DNA from 2 places in the Algivirga pacifica genome. Region 2 is predicted to be linked to the other one. Evidence: riboswitches for the same ligand, from Rfam matches in the RefSeq annotation. Region 2 holds a riboswitch; the other holds the start of a gene.
What was found. A riboswitch is a leader RNA that binds a small molecule or an ion and turns the genes downstream of it on or off. The one in region 2 is predicted to bind cobalamin.

Region 1 (7,889 bases), on a different contig from region 2:
TTCAATGAGCGAAAGCTCAGTTAGTAAATAATTAGATTACTGAAATTGGTAATTAGTTCAGTTTTGTAAAGGGGTTAATAAACTAGTTTCAGTGTTTCTATTTAAAAGACACATAACAAAAGAAGATAGACAAGTACTTTTATGAAAAAAGGTTCATCATCTTTCAATTTCATTAATAAGTCCTATATAAATATATAAATTAATCCCCTTTATATCAATTTGATATTAGAATAGTTCAATATAATATTACTTCATTACTACGGTATTTTTCTAGCTCAAGCGTGTCACATCAAATTTGTAATCGTAAGGAATATCGAATAAATCAATTGGAACTATTATAACCTATCACAGAAGACAAAAGAGAAAGAATATTCCTTTTAAACAGTCTGTCAAAAAGAAGAGAAAAGGAATTTCATGAAACCATCAACCTCAATAAAAAGAAATATCTAAATATATTTTTAGATAAACCTAAAAATAGACATCTTTACCCCAATAGCTACCTAACACAACGTAACTTCACAAAACATGAAGCAGTTTATTTACTTTTTATTCGCATTTAGCCTTGTCTTTACAAGCTGTAGTAAGACCAAAAAAGAATCCACAAAAGAGTCACTAAAAATCGTTACCACTACAGGGATGATTGGCGATGCCTTAAAAAATATTGTTGGAGATAAAGCTGAAGTTATTTCTCTGATGGGAGTTGGTGTAGACCCCCATTTATACAAAGCAACTCCTTCAGACCTCAAGGCACTTCGAGAGGCAGACATTATCTTTTACAATGGATTACACCTTGAAGGAAACATGGCAGAAGTGTTAGAGAAGCTCAGCAAGCGCAAAGCCGTTTTTGCATTGGCTGACGGCTTGTCCAAAGAAGAATTACGTAGTAGTAATGATGGAAGCACCGTACATGACCCCCACATATGGTTTAATGTAGCACTATGGAGTAAAGGAATACAATACGCCTCTGAGCAATTAATCCAAGCAGCTCCTGAGCAATCCTCTTTTTACCAAGCAAATACCCAACAGTATTTACAAGAACTAGCAGCATTGCATACTTGGGTTGGGGAGGAAATCCAAAAAATCCCTGTAGAACGACGAGTATTGATCACTGCCCATGATGCATTCGGGTACTTTGGCGATGCTTATGCTATCGAAGTGAGAGGTTTACAAGGAATTTCCACGGTTGCAGAGGTAGGGTTAAGGGATGTCACGATATTAGTGAAGTATATTGTTGAAAAGAAAATCAAAGCCGTCTTCGTTGAATCTTCTATTCCTAAAAAAGCATTGGAAGCCGTAGTATCGGGATGCCAACAAAAAAAACATACAATTGAAATAGGCGGTGTCTTATACTCCGATGCTATGGGAGCAGCCAACACTCCTTCCGGCACCTATATTGGAATGGTGAAAAGCAATGTCAATACAATTGTTGATGCGCTTAAGTAAGCGATAAGGCACATAGCTCACTCGGTTATCGGTTAAGAAAGTTATTTTACCTCTCAACAACTTGTAATAAACGGTAAGCTTTTAAAGCAATAACCGATAAACGAATATCTAAACTACCTCTGGTTAACACTGAAGCACACTAGAGTTACGATACTATGAAAGAAAACACAACAGCAGCTATTGAAGTACACAACCTTTCGGTCACTTATGATGGAAAGCCTGCCGCCTGGAATATCGACTATGAGCTCCCTCAGGGTAAACTAATCGGTGTTATGGGCCCAAATGGATCTGGAAAAAGTACCTCTATCAAGGCCATTATGGATTTAGTACCTAAAGCCAGTGGATACGCCCGCATCTTTGGGAAAGAGCTCGATGAGGTGAGACAACGTGTCGCTTACGTTCCTCAAAGAGGTTCTGTGGACTGGGACTTCCCGGCATCGGTACTGGATACTGTCCTAATGGGCCGTTTAACCAAAAAGAATATCTTCAAGCGCATCAGCAAAAAGGATCGTGATATTGCCTTGGAATGTATACGAAAGGTAAGGCTAGATAAGTATGCACACCGGCAGATCTCCCAATTATCAGGTGGGCAACAACAAAGGGTATTTATTGCCAGAGCATTAGCTCAACAAGCGGACCTGTATTTACTGGATGAACCTTTTGCTGGTGTAGATGCCTCAACAGAGGATGCTATTATCAGCATCTTGAAAGAAATGAAGGAAGAAGGAAAAACTGTTTTAGTAGTACATCATGACCTACAAACAGCGCCTAACTATTTTGATTGGCTAGTTCTGATGAATACTCGTCTGGTGGCTGCTGGCCCTATGGAAGAAACTTTCACTTCTGAATACTTAAATGAAGCTTTTGGCGGTCGTTTGAATATTCTATCGCAAATGGGTGACCTGATCAAGCGGAAGAAATACCCGATACGGGAGAAAAAGAATAAGTAGTGATGAGTGATGAGTGGAATTAAGTTTAGCTATTAACAATAGAAAAGGCTATGAGTGAATTTGTACTGGATTTTTTCTTATTAAGAGACCCCAATGTACGATGGGTGGTAATCGCCATTTTGCTAATTTGCAGTAGTACAGCGATCGTAGGAAGCTTTGCTTTTCTTCGCAAAAGAGCCTTGATTGGAGATGCAGTATCCCATGCTATTCTGCCTGGTATATGTTTAGCTTTTATGCTGACAGGGGGCAAACATCCTTTTTGGCTTATGGCTGGTGCTATTCTGATTGGTTTACTTTCCATGAAAATCATTGACTTCATTACGGTTAATTCTCGAATTAAACCTGACACGGCCCTAGCCTTGGTCATGTCAGTATTCTATGGATTGGGTGTATTATTACTTACTCGTATTCAAAGCTCAGGAAATGCCGCACAAGCAGGTCTGGACAAATTCCTATTTGGCAAAGCGGCCGCTATGATGCAAGAGGATGTTATTACCTATAGTCTTTTCTCTATTTTTTTACTCTTGGTCATTACTATCTTATTCAAGTCTTTTGTTGTTACAATTTTTGATCGACAACATGCTGCTTTAATAGGTCTCCCTGTAAATAAACTAGAGGGAGTTATGGCTATATTAACAGTGATTGCCATAGCCATTGGCATACAGGCTGTAGGAGTTGTCTTGATGTCTGCCCTCCTAATCACACCCGCAGCAGCAGCTCGCTACTGGACCAACAACCTAAAGATAATGCTATTGCTAGCAGCTCTATTTGCTATGGTTTCAGGTGTCAGCGGAGCATTTGTTTCTTATGCGATGCCGAAGATGCCAACAGGTCCCTGGATTGTGATGTTTCTTACCCTGATCACTGGAATCTCGGTATTGATAGGAAGTAAAAAAGGCTATTGGGTAACCCGAAAAGGAAAACAACAAATCAACCAAAAAATCATACAAGAAAATGTATTAAAAGCCCTCTACCAGTTAGGAGAGGTCCGTAATAACTTTGAGGATCCTTTCCTGAAAAGTGAGTTACGTAAAAAACGAAAATACGGTCGATTACGTCAGCGTAATGCACTTAAGCAACTAGAGAAAGAAGCCTGCATCAAAATAGAGGGAGAGTACATTTACCTCACCCGCAAGGGACTGGATGAAGGACAGCGTATTACCCGACTCCACAGATTATGGGAAGTTTATCTCACCAAATACCTTAAGCTCCCTGCCGATCATGTACACGAAGATGCTGAGGCTATGGAGCACCTGATCACACCAGAACTAGAGATCGAACTGGAAAAAGTATTGGACTATCCATTGATTGATCCACACGACTCCCCTATTCCGAGGAAGTGAGAATTTTCAATGATTAATAAAGGGGATCTCTTGTGGTCACCCTGATGCAAGGAATAAGGAAAGTTAAAGCTTACTATTAATTCAACTAAAATATCCATTACGCATTTTTTATTAAAAATTGAAAATTCATCATTGATAATTAATAACACAGACCATCCACTTCTATCATTTCATTGAAAAATGAAAATTAATAATTGAAAATTAAAAATTAATAGTAGCTTTGCTGCGCAGATAGGTCAGGGAATCCGGTGTGAATCCGGAACAGTCCCCGCTGCTGTAACTTTTTCCCTTGTGGGTTATTGAGTATTCCACTGTTCGTTGGAACGGGAAGGAACAATGTAAAAAAGGAGTCAGAATACCTGCCTTGTTTCTGTAATTTATTTATGTCTTTCGGGTGAAAAGAAACTTTTATGAAAAACACTCCTTTTTATACAAGGGTGGGCTTACTCTGTCTATTCTTGGGGCTTGTAATAGCCTTTTCTTCTTGTAACTCTTCTTCCAGAAAAGTTAACCATTCCATCTTACCTGCTCATAATCTCGTAGAGGATGCTAAAGGATTTGAGCTATACCCCTCTAACGAAGGTTATTCCATTCTACATATTATCAATCCTTTCGAGGAAAACGATACGTTGAAGTATATTCTTCTTCCTAAACAGGTGAAGACTCCAAAACAATTCGAACACCTCTCTCGCATTTCGGTTCCCGTCAAAAATATTGCAGCACTTTCCAGTACGCATATTGGAATGCTTGCAGCATTGAACAGCAGTAAGACCATTTCTGGAGTTTCTAACCTTAATTATGTAGGAAATAGCACCGTACAAGAACGAGCCCAAGAAGGTAACGTTCTGGAAATTGGCCAGAATGGGCAACTAAACTATGAGAATATACTTCAGTCTCACACAGAAGTTATTCTTAGTATAGGAATGCAGGCCAGCAACTATCAAGAGCACCCCGCACTAAAACCCATGCAAGTCTCAGTAATTCCTGTCGCAGAATGGCAAGAAACTACTGCACTTGGTAGAGCGGAATGGATCAAGCTTATAGGCACCTTAGTGGGAAAAGAAAAAGAGGCTATCACCTATTATACTTACCTTAAAAGGGAATGGGAACGCTATACGGCATTAGTATCCCATGACTCCACTCCTAATCCTAAAATTATTGTAGGAGCACCTTTTAAAGATGTATGGCATATTCCTGCAGGAAACAGTTTTAAAGCTCACTTATACCAAGCAGCTAAAGGTGATTACTTGTGGGCAGACTCCAAGGGAGAAGGCAGTTTACCCTTAAGCCTAGAAACGGTCTATCCGAAAGCACTTCAAGCAAATATATGGCTTGATGCCGGTTTCGTACATTCTATTGAGGAACTTACCCTTAAAGATGAGCGATTTAAAAATTTCCCCGTAATAAAGACAGGGGAAGTCTATGCTCCCATTAAGCAAATTGCTCCAAATGGTGTTAATCTATTCTGGGAAAACAGTGTTACTACCCCTCACCTATTACTGGCAGACTATATCAGGATCTTTCACCCTGGGATACTGGAAAATGATTCAATGGTTTTCTACCAGAAACTTCCATTAACGAGCTACAGTAATTAAGCTTGAGATTGTTATTTATCAGTTATTAACTGATAAATAGCACCCCCTATATACTATAGTTTTAAAGCAAACAATCCTATTGCACCTCCAACGACTACACTCAAGAATGGATAAAATATACCCTCTCCTTATATTATTAATAGGACTAATAGTTAAAGGACTCCCTGCCTTTGCGCAGTCTTCCTTTGATACCTTAGAGTTGGGAACTGTAGAAGTATACGGCGTTCCCTTACAGAAGTACAATGTAGGTACTTCCGTTTTTCAATCAGACAGCTTACAGAAAAGTAAGATAGGATACAGTAACCTTAATGACTATCTACTACAACACACAGGGATTTATCTCAAAGAAAGTGGGAACAATGGGCTCTCTTCGATCTCCATGAGAGGAGGTAATTCTAACCATACCGCTGTACTATGGAATGGTATTAATATCAATTCTATCACACTGGGAGCATCGGACTTCAACCAGATCCCTCTATTCCTTATTGAAGATATTGCTGTACAATTCGGAGGAGGGAGTGCCAATTTTGGCACGGGATCTATTGGAGGTAGTATTGTATTGTCTTCCGACAAAATATTATCCCAGGATATTAATCAAAAAATTGGCTTGTATACATCTTATGGAAGTTACAACCATTTATTTACAGGGTTCAAGTACCAACAAAAATTTGGAAAATGGAGTAACAGCACAAAGCTCTATTTTAAAAGAAGCGATAATGATTTTCCCTTTATGAATCTATATGGTGAAAAGGAATATCAAAACAATGCTGGATTTCAGGATCAAGGAATACTACAAGAAATCAGCTATCAAATTTCCAGTACACAAGAGATCTCTGCTCACCTGTGGCATCAGAAACACTTTCGGGAGATTCAGCCTTTGATGGGCAACAACCAACAAGAGCTTAAGGATGAATCCTTGGACAGTAACTTCTTGAGAACAATTATTCAGTACAAACAACTATTCAAAAAGGGACAACTTCATGCATCTTCTGGTTTTGTTAGAGACTATACTTCCTATAAAGGAGACCCTACTAGCACGCTCAGAAGCGAAAATAATATACAAGCAGATTTTGACCTGAATAATTGGCTATCCATCAAAGGAGGAATACATTATCAATACCTATACTCTGACAATATTGGAGAGGAAACACTGAGTCAGGAAGTGACTGAAAACCGCACAGCCTTATTTACTTCCATACGTGGTGAGATTACTCCTAGACTACAGGTCGCATTCAACGCACGACAAGCACTTATTGACCAACAATGGCAACCTTTTGCACCTTCTTTGGGAGCTTCTTGGGTGGCATTTCAAACACCTGAGATACAATGGTCGTGGAGAGCACAACTCGCTAGGAACTACCGTATCCCAACTTTCAATGAACGATACTGGCCTTTGCAAGGCAATCCAGACATCAAAGCGGAAAGCGGTTATAGTGCAGAAACAGGCTTCACGCTACAATGGAATAGAAATGGATGGCAAAGCTCTTTATCTACTACGGTCTTCTACAACTATGTTTATAACTGGATTGCCTGGTATCCATTAGAAGGGAACCTATGGAAAGCGCATAATCTACAAGAAGTAGAAAGTAAGGGAAGTGAACTGCAACTAGGATTGAAAAAAACAATACAGCCAGACTTCTCTGTTCAAGCTGGACTGAACTACTCTTTTACCTTGGCAACGATACAGGAAGGGATAGAAGCCCAAAAAGCATTTATAGGAGAACAATTATACTATACGCCAAAGCATAAGCAGAGTAGTTACTTATCCATTACCTATAAAAAATATGGATTGTCTTTACAGCAACATTATGTTGGAACACGTACTACGACAGATCGTACGGATATACTAGACGACTATAACTTATTCAGCAGCACACTGTCTAGGTCTTTTGAATGGAATAAACTGAAAATACACACTTCCATTCAGGTGAACAATATATTAAACACTGCCTATTTCAACACAAAGTATATGGCAATGCCTGGTAGAAACTTCATGGGGAATGTTCATTTTATATTTTAATGTAATGAGCACGCCAAGGGCAATACTATTGATCCGTGAACCCTCGCCTGAGGCGAGGGCCTACGGTAAATTGATTCCCTTTTGCGGGTGAAATATGCCTACATGAATTTTAAACAAACGAATTACAAAACGATAGATTCAATCCTAAAATTAGTTTTAAAAACAAATTAACAAACAATGAAAAACTTCAAACTTTTACTCCTAATTACTTCATTTGCTGTTTTTTTCGCTAGCTGTGATGATGATAATAACTCCCCAGCTCCAGAAGTAACCTTAGAGGGTACACTGCTGATCAATGCTGGTGGATTTGGACAAGCCAATGGTAGCTTATCACTATATGATGAGTCCACAGGTACATTAGACAGCAAGGTTTTCAGTGCTGCCAATGGAAGAGAACTAGCAGCAAGTATTGAATCTGTAACGGTTCAAGATACGATGACCCTAATTATGTGTTACGCTCCAGACAAAGTAGAATTTGCACATACGAGCACATTAAAATCATTAAATACTCCAACAACAGATGTTGTTAACCCAAGGT
Region 2 (7,889 bases):
GCAAAAAGAGTTCTTTGAACCATTAGAGATGCAAAACACTTTTGTTTGGAATGAAGAACAGATCCAAAAGCATGCCGATCAAATGACAACAGGCTATTCTGGAAGAAGAAAAACCTTTAATCCTTATTTTATTGATAGTGTAACAGGAGATAAGAGTGTATACTCTTGTACGGAAGACATGTTCAAATGGGATATGTCACTCTACAGCCACACAATCTTAAATAAGGAAACATTAGAAGAGGCTTTTAACGATAGTATTCTTGAAACAAAAAGAGATCGTAACTATGGATTTGGCTACCGCCTACACCATATTAGTGATGGATCTACTGTTGTATTCCACGGAGGATGGTGGAGAGGGTATGCGACCTTATTCGTCCATTATCCTAAAAACCAAACAACTCTTATCGTTCTTAGTAATTACCTCAATAAGAGTTATGTCAATCTAAATAGTGTTTTGGATTTGTTGGAAATTCCGGAGTTTAAAAGAGTCTAAGATAAAAAAAGAGCAGCGATCGTCGATCACTGCTCTTTTTTTCTATCCTTCACAAGAAATACACTCATCGTCAGTGAGATTCATATTGTTTCTCAAAACGCTCTCACTTCTTTGATAGTATAGTGCCTTTACTCCTAGCTCATGTGCCTTCAGCATTACGGCATTGATTTCTTTTACAGGTGTAAATGGAGGGAAGTTCACATTCAAGGATTGTCCTTGATCTATAAACTGCTGACGAATTCCCGCCTGCTTTACCAACCCCATTTGATTGATCTCCTTAAAAGTAAGGAATAACTCTTTCTCTTCTTCACTTAAGAAAGGTAGTCCCTGAACTGATCCTCCCTGAGAAAGAATCTGCTTCCATACCTCTGGCTTATTCTCTCCTTTCTCTTCCAATAAGGCTTCCAGATGTTTGTTTTTACGAACAAACGTTCCTTTAGCAGAATCCATGATATAATAGTTACTGGCGATTGGCTCAATACCTGTACTATATCCTCCTGCAATAATCGCATTACTCGTTGTGGGTGCTACTGCGGATAAAGTCGCATTTCTTCTTCCTGTACCTTTCAATACTTTTGGCTCTCCATAAATCGTCGCCAACTTTTCCGATGCCGCTTCCGCCTGCTCCTTGATTTGCTTGAAAATGATACGTGTCCACGAATCTGCTTGCAAGCCCAAGAAAGGAATGCCTTTTTGCTGCAAGAAACTATGCCAACCCAATACGCCCAAGCCAAGTGCTCTGTGGTTTTTCGCAAAGTTGTGTGGGCGCTCCATATGAGGAATATCCGCTGACTTTTCGATAAACTCCTCCATCACAGCATCCAGGAAGAAAGTAGCTGTTTCTACCAAATCTGTATCTTTCCACTCCTCATAACGTGCCAGGTTCAGGGATGAAAGACAACATACGAAAGACTCCTCCTCATTGGATGGCAACATGATCTCAGAACATAGATTAGAAGCTCCAATCTTCATATCCTGATCCTTATACCACTGTGGTCGTTGCTCATTCGCATTGTCAATATACATGACATATGGAATGCCTTTCTCGATACGGGACTTGATCACCTTAGCCCATACTTCTCTAGATCGTTGGTCTCCATCTTTAACCTTCTGGATAAAGCTGTCCGTCACGGTTACACCCATATAGATATTCTGAATGGACTTTCCGACATCTTTAATGGAAAGAAACTCATCGATATCTCCATGTTCTATATCAAGGTAAGCAGCCATCATACCACGTCTGGTACTTCCTTGGTTGGTACCGTTGATCACACTGTCAAACATCTCCAAGAACGGGTAAACTCCGCTGGATTTACCATTATTGAAAATCTCCGACCCTCTAGGGCGTACATCTGAGATATTAACGGAAGTTCCTCCTCCCATCTTGGACATCATCATCACTTCTCCCAAAGAAGAAGCAATACCAGCGATACTATCTGGCACGTAACTTCCAAAACAACTAATTGGAAGACCTCTTTCAGTCCCCATATTGGACCAAATAGGAGATGCAGGACATAGGAAGTTATTCCAGATGGCCTCAAAAATACGTTTTTCGAATTCGGGTTTCTCTAGTCTTAGGGCTGCGGATCTAGCAATCCTTGACATGGCGTCACGAACGGTTTCGCCTTGTAAAAGATACCCACGGCTCAAGGTTTGTAATCCTTCCTCTGTCATCCATTCCGGATAGTCCACTCCTTTCACCATAGATTGCTGAACTGAAACTGTCATATATTATTGTAGCGTAATTTATAAAGGTATTTGTATCAGAAAAGTATAGTACGGAAGAAGAGGAAAGAAGCTCAAAACACCCCTGTTATATGCAAAGGGGCGTTTTAACCTACTTTCCTCCAATACTATTTGGCTTTATTTTCTTTCGAATCACTCGTATTTATAGCTTTTGTTCATATTGTTTAATTGAGCTTCGCTCGTTCATAATGTTTAGTTGAAGTTCAACGATTCAACTAACATACGCCGTGTAGCGGTATGAACGCAATGGCAACGCCACTGCAATTAAACAGCATGAACATTACTTTCTGTTAGAATAAATCATCAGCTGTAACTGATTGCGTCTTCTTCGTATATTCTGCCGGTCTTACGGCAAAGAAATCATCATGCGCTAACCCAAACACTTCTTCGTCAAACCAGTCCATCTTGCTTCGTTCCGCTTCGTCTACCTCAAATACAGGGCTCAAACCAATTAATTTCAAGCTCTGATTCAAACGGTCACGCATGAAGTTTAACAATTGGGACAAAGGCATAAACTCCAACTCTCCATCCTTGAAGATGTCCGACAGCAACTTCACCTCTACATCATGTAGGATGTGTGCTGCCTCATAAATACGCTCTTTCAATTCTGGCGTATTCATCTCTGGATTTTCTTTCAATAAGGTATTATACAACCAGATTCCAGCGCGTGCGTGTGCATTTTCATCCTTGGCACTCCACTTGATAATATTTCCGATTCCCTTCAGTTCATTTTTGAACTTCTTAAAGGATAGCATAATCGCAAACTGAGAGAACAGGTTTACATTTTCTGTAAAGCAAGAGAAGATCGCAATACTTCTTAGCAAGTCCTCCGTAGACACCTTTCCGTCTGCATCTACATCAATTTTTTGTAATAACTCCAAGCGCTCCATGGCAATCTTATCTTCCAGGAAAGCCTCAAAGTTATCCAAACCTAACAGCTCATTCAAACGCGCATAAGCCGAGGCGTGACGTGCTTCGTTCTCTGCAAACGTGATACACATTGCCTTGATCTCTGGTTTAGGAATGAATTGTCCCAAAATACCCCAAAAATCATCCTGCACATTCGTCTCTGTTTGCGCAAAAGTCTTTAGAATGTTTCCTATAATCGTGCGCTCCCCCTCAGTCAATTGCGTTTTAAACTGCTGTACATCCGCATCAAAATTCACCTCAGAGTGAATCCAAAATGTCTGATGGATCGCATCAATATACGTCTGTGCCTCAGGATACTCAAAAGGCTTATAGGCAATACGTGGCTCAAGTAAGCTCATCGGTCTGTTTGATTATCAATGTATAAAAAAGGTACTATGGTTAGGCTGTATCATCTCCCGGACACTCTCCTACTATTGGAACTGACAGGCAGGTATTCTGACTTGCGCAAAGCCTATCTGCCTTCCCGTTTCTTCAAACAGTGGCAAAGAATGATTGGCTCTAAAAACAGCGCTCACAGCTGCGGGTACAGTACAGGAATCACACCTGTTTCCCTTTTCATTGAGCAGAGTGGTTACTCCTTCTCAACACCCATCTTCGGCAAATATAAATAATTAGAATTAGTTTCAATCTCAACAGGGATTGTTCCACTGTTCCACGGCTGTTAATATCCTCCCTAAACGATTGAAAAATAGTCTCTTTTGCGCCTTAAAAAATCATATTATTTTTTTATCCATCTGGATTTCTCTGGGAGCTTCCGTATAAGGCGTTAGCGACTAACGAAAAGAGGGACAGGTGAGTTCAAGGTCCATAATCATCTTTTAGAGGTAATAGGTAAAAAGGAATAGGTAAAAGATTGGTGGGGGTGTAATATTTTTAACCATTGTACTGGTCTTAGGCTCCTGCCTAAGACCTAAAAGCGCTTTCGCCGAGCGTCCACGCTCGGATGGTAGGAATAGGAAATGGAGGTTGGTGATGGATTGATAGATCAAATAAAAAATTGCCCTGTTTCGTAAAGTGGCGGGATGAAGAGCGATTTTATCGATGAGAGTTTATCTCATTTCTCAAACCATAGGAGCCGATAAAACCTGAATTCTTTGAGTAGAGACGGAGTATAAAGAAAGAAAAAAGGAAGAGCGACTACTAGAATCACCCTCCCTTCTTATATTACTTATTGTTACGCTTCAGCTGCTCTTCCTTCACATGCTCTGTCAACTTTCTGCACAACATCACCATCTCCTTGGCCATTTTCTCATCGCCTGTTGCGGTAGCAATCATCTGAGAAAGATCACCGATCGTATCAATGGCAAAGAATTTCATTTCATCCACATCCATCTCTTTACCCCAAAGGCCAATTCTCAACGTTTCTTTGTTGATATGATCCCAAAGTGACAAGTTGAATGCTCTGGTCTCTGAAAAACCCGCTTGCTCTGAATCCTGTGCTGCCCAAAAAATCTTCTCTGGAATATTTTGCTCGTCAAGCTCTACCTTAATACGTATTTCTCTTTCCTTAGTATCCATAAATCCAATTTTGTTTAACTATCTTAGCTAACCCGATTTTACCTCACATTGTTTCCCTTAGAAACAGCATCGGGTACAAAATGAGCACAAAGATGATAAACTTTTTTTAGAATGAACAACGATCAACCGACTATCAACAGAAAGGATGTCCTAGTACGCATTGTACGCATGAGTTTTCACCCCGACAAAGCCGCCGACTTTCTACAAATATTTCAGCAAGCGAAGTCCAAGATTCGCAATTTTGAGGGATGTCATCACCTGGAGCTCATGCAAGACCCGCAAGACCCCCATATCTACATGACCTATAGCCACTGGACCAACGAAGACGCCTTGGAACATTACCGACACTCTGAATTGTTCAAGACTACTTGGGCCAAGACGAAAGTGTTGTTTAACGACAAACCTGTGGCGTTTTCTGCGAAAGCAGTGAGCAGTGAGCAGTGAGCAGTGAGCAGTGAGCAGTGAGCAGTGAGCAGTGAGCAGTGAGCAGTGAGCAGTGAGCAGTGAGCAGTGAGCAAAATTATTCCAACTTATTATACTCTCCTAACTTTCACTACTTGATAACTACTTTGGACATAAACTAATTTTTATGCATTCTCAAACGTCCCGGACACGCCATTGGCATGTCCCTACCACGTTTTCAAATAAGCAAGTTAGAAGAAAACCGAAACCTCATGCCCAGTAGCTAGTACTAATTGATAACTGTTCATTGTTCATTGCTCACTGTTCATTATTTACAGTTTGATGACTTGTCGGTTGACTAGCTCAAAAAAGCATCGGGCACAGGCTTCTACATCTACAAGGGCATCGTGTGCGCCTTCAAAGGACTCTCCAAAAAGATGCGTATGTAGCTCTTCCAGCTTGGGCCATTTATATCCATAAGGCCCCGGCAACTTACAGTAATCTGTACTTTCGTCCTTGGTACAGATCTTTATAGGCCTTTTCTGTGCACGTAATTTAAGACGTAGCATTTCTGCACCAATGACATTTTGGTCATAGCTCATATTGTGTGCTACCAAATAGTTACTTTCATTGATTTGATGAATAAACTTTTCCACTGCCTCCTGAATAGGAATTCCTTCCAACTCATTTTGCTCTTGGGAAAAGCCATTCTCTATCCAAAAATCTCCGGTAGGCATAACCCACCCATCGGGTTTGATAAGGTCTACAGTACTCCCCAATTTTTGTCCACTTTCGTCATACATGGCCCAAGCCAATTGAATGACCCTTGGCCAGTTATCAAGATCTGTCATTGGGGCTTTCCAGTTTTTAGGAAGACCCGTTGTTTCTGTATCGAAAAAAAGGTACATGATTATTGAATTGTTGAATAATGGTGTGTTGGGAAAGTCCATAAAGATAGACTCTTACTCCTAATTAGCACAAACCTACCCTTTTTTATTGTTATAAAGGAAACCCTTCTGCGTAAAATATTTTTCTACTAATAGGATCAACAGCCTTTTCACCATGAAGAGATTTCTAAAAATTAGCGGGTATAGTATTTTAGGGATTATTGGATTACTTCTAATAATAGAGCTTACTATACGCTATTCCGGAAGAGGCCTTATCAAAGATCTAATCAAGGAACTCACGATAAAAGCTACCGACGGGCGGGTGGAAATCGAATACGATCACCTGGATTTTAGTCTTTTCAGTGATGACCTTACGTTTTATAATTTAGCCATAGGCTCTAAAAAAACGACTACGTCATCCCCCAACACCTTTTATCTTACGACTCGTAAAGTGACTGTCGACAACCTGTCCTATCTGGGCTTGATATTACAAAAAGGGAATGTTCTGGAGTCTATCAAAATGGAAGGTGCTCGCCTTAATATGTACCTCATCAAGGAACACCAACGTAGTAAAGAGGAACCAGAAGAAAACTGGAGAGAAAGTATGCCTGAAATAGGCATTGAAGATATTAATCTGGATAATATCTTTATCTCTTTTACTATTCTGGATTTGGAGAATACTGAAGATACGACCGAAATTCACTGTAACCTCAACTTAAAGGTAAAGGGAGTACGAAAGGGGGAAATAAGCCCTATAGATGCAGACAATGTACATTTACAAGCCTATAATGTATATGTCAAAAATATCAATAAGTTTTACAGCGGGCATATGGATAGCTTGATTATCAAAAGTAGTAAATCCGTTGTGCGGGCACATGGCTTTGAACTATTACCCAACTTTCCCAAAAGCACTTTTGCTAATTTTCGTGGCAACTCTCGCCCTCGACTAGAGCTCTATTTCCATACCTTGAGAATGGATAGCTGTTCTGTCTTGGATGCCTTCGATCAGAAGCTTAACGCACAAAAACTCACGATTGACTCCATCTACGCCGACCTCTATAAAAACGATCGCTATCCTGACCCTACAGAATATAATGCGCTCATGCAGCAAGAACTGCGAGAAGCCCCTCTAAGTATCAATATTGATACGGCTGTTTTAGAGAAAGGACGAGTGGCCTATTATTTATTAGGAGAAAAACGAGCCAAAGAAGGAGTCATTTTTGTTGATGACCTAGCGGCTACCGTAGCTAATATTTCCAATGACTCCAGTAAGCAACCTACTATCGAGATGACACTTACGGGAAAACTCATGAAGCTTTCGCCAGTCACTTTACGCTATCAAATACCCGTTTTTTCTGATAATAATATATTTTATTCTCAAGGACATATGCAGAACTTCCATGCTAAAAACTTTACTCCTTTTACAGAACCCCTCATGGGTATTGGCTTTAAGTCCGGTTATATTAGTGACCTCAAATATCAACTCACCGGAAATGAAAATGTAGCTAACGGAAGTCTACGTATGAGTTATCAAAACTTGGTCATTGATGCCGTCACTCGACATGGGCAAGACAATCTTTACACGGAAGCAAAAGAAAAAATAATCAACCTGATCCTGAAAAAAAGGCGACATGAAGGGGAAAAACGAATGATTGCATGTCAAAGAGATAAAACTAAAGGGTTGTTACACTTTACAACCATCGCTGTTTTAAGTGGTGTGAAAAGTAAAGTCACTAAAGGGGAACGTTTAAAAAAGAAAAAATAATTCTAACTGCAAGGCACCTCCTGCACTATTCTTGTTCCCTTCCCTTTATGACTTTCGGGATAAAATCGTTAAAATAGATGTAACCAAAGATTCTATCACCTTATCATCAGACATGGACAAACAGCAATAATGACACTTAGACAAAAAG

Region 1: linked by a shared signal. The riboswitch ahead of ABD985_RS02455 (ABC transporter substrate-binding protein) and the one ahead of ABD985_RS02730 (ribonucleotide-diphosphate reductase subunit beta) in region 2 are both predicted to bind cobalamin.

What each region holds. Positions count from the first base shown of each region.
Region 1 is NZ_BAABJX010000009.1:85,597-93,485, reverse strand. Features, by position in the region: gene ABD985_RS02470 (metal ABC transporter solute-binding protein, Zn/Mn family) at 526-1,443, shown strand; gene ABD985_RS02465 (metal ABC transporter ATP-binding protein) at 1,599-2,393, shown strand; gene ABD985_RS02460 (metal ABC transporter permease) at 2,444-3,736, shown strand; cobalamin riboswitch at 3,940-4,117, shown strand; gene ABD985_RS02455 (ABC transporter substrate-binding protein) at 4,147-5,331, shown strand; gene ABD985_RS02450 (TonB-dependent receptor plug domain-containing protein) at 5,438-7,351, shown strand; gene ABD985_RS02445 (YncE family protein) at 7,529-7,889, shown strand, end outside.
Region 2 is NZ_BAABJX010000010.1:65,723-73,611, forward strand. Features, by position in the region: gene ABD985_RS02720 (serine hydrolase domain-containing protein) at 1-493, shown strand, start outside; gene ABD985_RS02725 (ribonucleoside-diphosphate reductase subunit alpha) at 536-2,221, opposite strand; gene ABD985_RS02730 (ribonucleotide-diphosphate reductase subunit beta) at 2,530-3,507, opposite strand; cobalamin riboswitch at 3,578-3,776, opposite strand; gene gldC (gliding motility protein GldC) at 4,334-4,687, opposite strand; gene ABD985_RS02740 (putative quinol monooxygenase) at 4,799-5,131, shown strand; gene ABD985_RS02745 (3'-5' exonuclease) at 5,422-5,997, opposite strand; gene ABD985_RS02750 (DUF748 domain-containing protein) at 6,152-7,741, shown strand; gene ABD985_RS02755 (phosphodiester glycosidase family protein) at 7,871-7,889, shown strand, end outside.